2 regions of the Mesorhizobium sp. M0019 genome follow, and region 2 is predicted to be linked to the other one. Evidence: riboswitches for the same ligand, from Rfam matches in the RefSeq annotation. Region 2 holds a riboswitch; the other holds the start of a gene.

The links. A riboswitch is a leader RNA that binds a small molecule or an ion and turns the genes downstream of it on or off. The one in region 2 is predicted to bind cobalamin.
Region 1: linked by a shared signal. The riboswitch ahead of NKK47_RS13145 (CbtB domain-containing protein) and the one ahead of metE (5-methyltetrahydropteroyltriglutamate--homocysteine S-methyltransferase) in region 2 are both predicted to bind cobalamin.

The regions. Positions count from the first base shown of each region.
Region 1 covers NZ_JAMYVK010000014.1:124,842-127,038, forward strand. Annotated here, with positions in the region: gene cobU (bifunctional adenosylcobinamide kinase/adenosylcobinamide-phosphate guanylyltransferase) at 1-278, opposite strand, end outside; gene NKK47_RS13140 (CbtA family protein) at 271-1,053, opposite strand; gene NKK47_RS13145 (CbtB domain-containing protein) at 1,069-1,248, opposite strand; cobalamin riboswitch at 1,285-1,481, opposite strand; gene NKK47_RS13150 (aromatic ring-hydroxylating oxygenase subunit alpha) at 1,623-2,197, shown strand, end outside.
Region 2 covers NZ_JAMYVK010000027.1:53,490-55,686, forward strand. Annotated here, with positions in the region: gene NKK47_RS19830 (hypothetical protein) at 91-345, opposite strand; cobalamin riboswitch at 899-1,099, shown strand; gene metE (5-methyltetrahydropteroyltriglutamate--homocysteine S-methyltransferase) at 1,194-2,197, shown strand, end outside.

The DNA of each region.
Region 1 (2,197 bases), on a different contig from region 2:
CACAGCGTCAGGCAGTCGATCAGCACCGGCTGGCCGTCAGGCAGCGCTCCGATCGCGCCGGCAAGGTCGAGCGGCGCATCGATGGTCGTCCAGCCGGCGCCGCGGCGCGAGCGGTGCAGCGCGATGCGCTGGCGCATCTCGTCGTCATAGGCTTGCGCCGTGGCGATATAGCTCCAAGGCGGCGGGCCGACCGTCACCAGGCTCTCGGCATGCGCGCTCATGCCGGGGCGCGCACCGCCGATGACCAGGGTCAGTGCCCCGGCAGCGCGGTCAGGCAAAGCTGTCGCGCAGGCTGGTCGCCGTGCCCGTGAAGCGTCCGCGCACCACGCCGACGACCGCGCCGAGCACCAGCCAGAACACCAGATTGGTCAGCGTCACCGCCACCACGAACTGGTGGTGCAGGCCTTCCGGGATCGCCGTCTCGAAGCTATCGGGCTGCGGCGCGCCGACGATATGCGGCGCAACGATCAACGCCACGGCAAGAGCCACCAGCGGCAGCGATCTGCGGAAGACGATAAGGCCGAGACCGGCCGCTGTCGCCACCACTGTTGCCCACCACCATATCTGGCGTTGGACAAGGTCGGCCGCCGGCATCGCCGGCAGTTCCGGCGGCAGGCCGAGGCCCGGCGCCAGCGTGAATGCGGCAAAGCCGGCCAGCCCCCAGAACAGGCCCTGGCGCCAATTGCCGATGCCGCCGGCGAATTCCGAAACCGCAACCAGGACCAGCGCAAAGCCGATGCCGGTGACGATATTGGCAACGACGCTGAAGCCGAAGCGTTCGAAACCGTCCGCCGGCGCCCAGCCTTCGTCTTCCGCCGGAGCCATTGCTTCAGCCGGTGCCGGCGCGGCGCTGCTCATAGCCGTCATGCCCGCGGCGTTTTCAGCCGGTGTCGCAGGTGCCGCGGCATGGTCATGGCCGCCGCCGGCCTGTTCGTAGACTTCCGCCTTTAGGATGAGCGGCACCGTGGCATAGGCTTGCATGCAGGCGAGAGCCACGCCGGCCACAAGCCCTGCGATCGCCGCGATGAACACGACGTTGCGAAACAGTGTCATGATGTCAGCCCCTTGTTAGTGGCAGGGAAAGCCCATCGAATGGCGATAGTCGTGCGCGGCATTGTGGACCGCATCGATATGCGAGAAGCCGACAAAGCCCATGACGAAAATGCCGAGGAATGCAGCAAGCGCCAGCTGCATGAGACGCGACTGCGAGGAGGCGGAAGCGCCGAGCGAAACGGAAGCGGTATTCATGTCTTGTCCTTTCGCCCTCCACCCGAGGGCATAGAAGTCAGTTTCCTGTCGCCGGCAGGTCTCCTGGCTCGCGGATCAGCGCCCTTCCCCACCTTCCCGAAGGCGAACCTTCAGTGGCATATGGAGAGGACTACCGCACACAGTTGCGGGGGCAGCCACGGCATTGGGCAAACAACTTGCCCTCACCGCATTCCCTCTTGGTTCCAAACGGAACCGACGACATCAGCGACTATAGGCAGAATCGCCGCGCCCGGCAAACCAAATTCCGCCGGATCGTGTGGCGAATGCGCCGCCTCGCCAAGCCCGGTCGGCCGGCGCCGCGATTGACAATTTTCGCAGCCGGGTGTCGGCTGGCGGATGGGGAGGAAGCCGGCATGCAACCCAGCCCGAATGAGCGCGGTCCCTACAACGGCCTGACGCGGGCCGAGCCGACGCTGCCGTCATCAGCCTATTGGGACATCGCGGCCTATCAGCGCGATCTCGAGGCCATCTGGTATCGCAACTGGCTGCTCGTCTGCCGCGAGGCCGACCTTGCCCAGCCGCTGGCTTTCAGGACGTTCCGCATAGGCACGCAGGAGGTCGTCGTGCTGCGCGACGAGACCGGCGAGTTGCGCGCCTTCCACAACACCTGCCGGCATCGCGGCTCGCAGCTTTGCCAGCAGAGCGAAGGACGGCTGAAGGCGCGGCTCATCACCTGCCCATACCATGCCTGGTCCTATTCGCTGCACGGCGATCTGGTGCGCGTGCCGTCGAAATCGCTGCCGGACGGCTTCGACAAGGCCGATCATCCGCTCTACCGGGTCGCGCTTTCGGTGTGGCGCGGTTTCGTCTTCGTCAATCTGGCGGAAGACGCTGCCGGCTCGGCTGAAACATCCTTCGATCCGGCATCCGGCAACCTCGCCAACTGGCCGTTGGAAACGCTGCTGAGCGGCCATGTGCTGCGCAAGGT
Region 2 (2,197 bases):
CCATCTTGTGGACGAGGTTGGCCGCCTGCACCCGGTTGTATTCCGGCTTGCGGTCCGCCTGGGCGGTCCGCCGCGATGGCTATCTCCATGTCAGTCGGCGCCGAACTTTGACTGCCCGCTGCTTTTGATGAATTTGGCGAGGTCCCGCGCATAATCACTCTTGGTCTTCTCCTTGAGGCCCTGTGTCGCGAACTTGTGGTCCAGCAGGGCAAACAGGTCCAAGTCCCCTTCCGCCTGTGGCGCTGGCTTGCCCTCACCGCCCTCGGTTTCCCAATTGGGGACCGCTTCTGCGCGCTGCACCGTGGCGATTGTCCGCCCAAGACGCATCACAAGATCGAACGCCAAACCGTGCGCGTGCACGACGATTTGCCGCTCAGGCCTCATTTGGACAGGACTTGAGCTGGCCCGGTGGTTTGAGCCGGGTTACCTTGAGCCGGTGGGCTGCGAACAAGCAGTTCGAGACATTGGCCTCGATCACTTCGCAACACGCCGCGCGCCTGGCCTCGGTGTGCTCCCCCCGAAATCGTTGTGTCATATCACCGAGGGCATCACGGCCAACAGCTTCCACATGGGCAACAGCCTCGCCATTGAGCCGAATATGGTCGCGAGCAGATCACCAACGAAGCGGGCGGAACCTCGGAGCCGAAGTTCGACGCCGAGGTGGTTCGCATGATGCGCTAAGCAGCACCACGGCGCTTGCCGGTATGTTTGCTGCCGGCAGCCGACGAACTCCTATCCTCTGGACAAGGGCGCCGTGCGTCATTGCTTTGATTTACCGGCCGCTCAAGGCTTCCACAGTTTTCGCTTTCGAGGCGACCTTTGGAACATGCCAACGGAAATTTAACATAACGACATAAACATTTCTTTATGCGGCGTTGACAAAGAAGCGAACTGCTGTAATTGTCTCCCGCGTCGTGGTTCTCCGTACGGCGCTGCCGCAGCGGAGCTAAGAGGGAAGCCGGTGCGATGCCGGCGCTGCCCCCGCAACTGTTAGCGGCGAGCCAACCCCACTCATGTCACTGAGGCGAATAGCCTTGGGAAGACGGGTAGAGGCTATGACCCCGCGAGCCAGGAGACCTGCCACGGCGAATTACGTCCACGGGCGGGGTGTCTCGGTGGCCGCTGCAGCCTGGCGTTCGTGCCGGCCTGCTAGCGCCTTCCTTGTCACCGACGCCCAACCATCGGGGTCTGGCATGACTGTCTCTCAGCAAATTCCTGTAGCAACGCTCGGCGTGCCCCGCTTCGGTCGTCGGCGAGAACTGAAATTCGCGCTTGAAAGCTACTGGTCCGGAAAATCGTCCGCTGCCGACCTTCTCACGACCGCGAAGGCGCTCCGTGCCGCTAGCTGGGAGGAGCAGCACGACCGCGGCGTGTCGAAAATCCCGTCGAACGACTTCTCGATCTACGACCATGTGCTCGACACCGCAGCCATGGTCGGCGCCGTTCCATCCCGTTACGGCTGGAATAGCGGCGAGGTTCCACTTGACATCTACTTCGCAATGGCGCGGGGCAACCAGGGTCAGACGGAGGATTGTCGACACGCTGGTCACCAGCAGGCGGCTCATCGGTCTGATGTAACCGCGATGGAAATGACCAAGTGGTTTGACACCAACTATCACTACATTGTGCCGGAACTCGACGATAATCAGACGTTCGCCCTCTCGTCGACGAAACCGGTCGACTACTTCCTCGAGGCTAAAGCTCTCGGCATTCACACACGCCCAGTCATCCTTGGACCGATCACCTTCCTCAAGCTGGCGAAATCGCCTGCCGAAGGCTTCGATCCCATCGCGCTCCTGCCGAGGCTGCTGCCCGTCTACGAGCAACTCCTGCAGAGGCTGAAGCTGTCGGGAGCCGACTGGGTGCAGATCGATGAGCCAGCGCTTGTCCTCGATCTGAACCCGAACGAACGAGCTGCGTTCGAATTCGCCTATGGCCAGCTGTCAAAAGCCGCGCCCGAGTTGAAAATCATGCTGGCTACGTATTTCGGGCCGCTGGGAGACAATCTCGAAACCGCGGTTTCTCTGCCCCTGGCCGGGCTGCATATTGATCTCGTGCGCGCTCCCGAGCAGCTGGAAACGGTGGGTCGGCTCGCACCGAAGGATCTGGTGCTCTCGCTTGGCTTGATCGATGGCCGCAACGTCTGGCGTGCGAACCTGCCCGCCATTCTCGACCGCATCAAACCGATCGTCGCCGG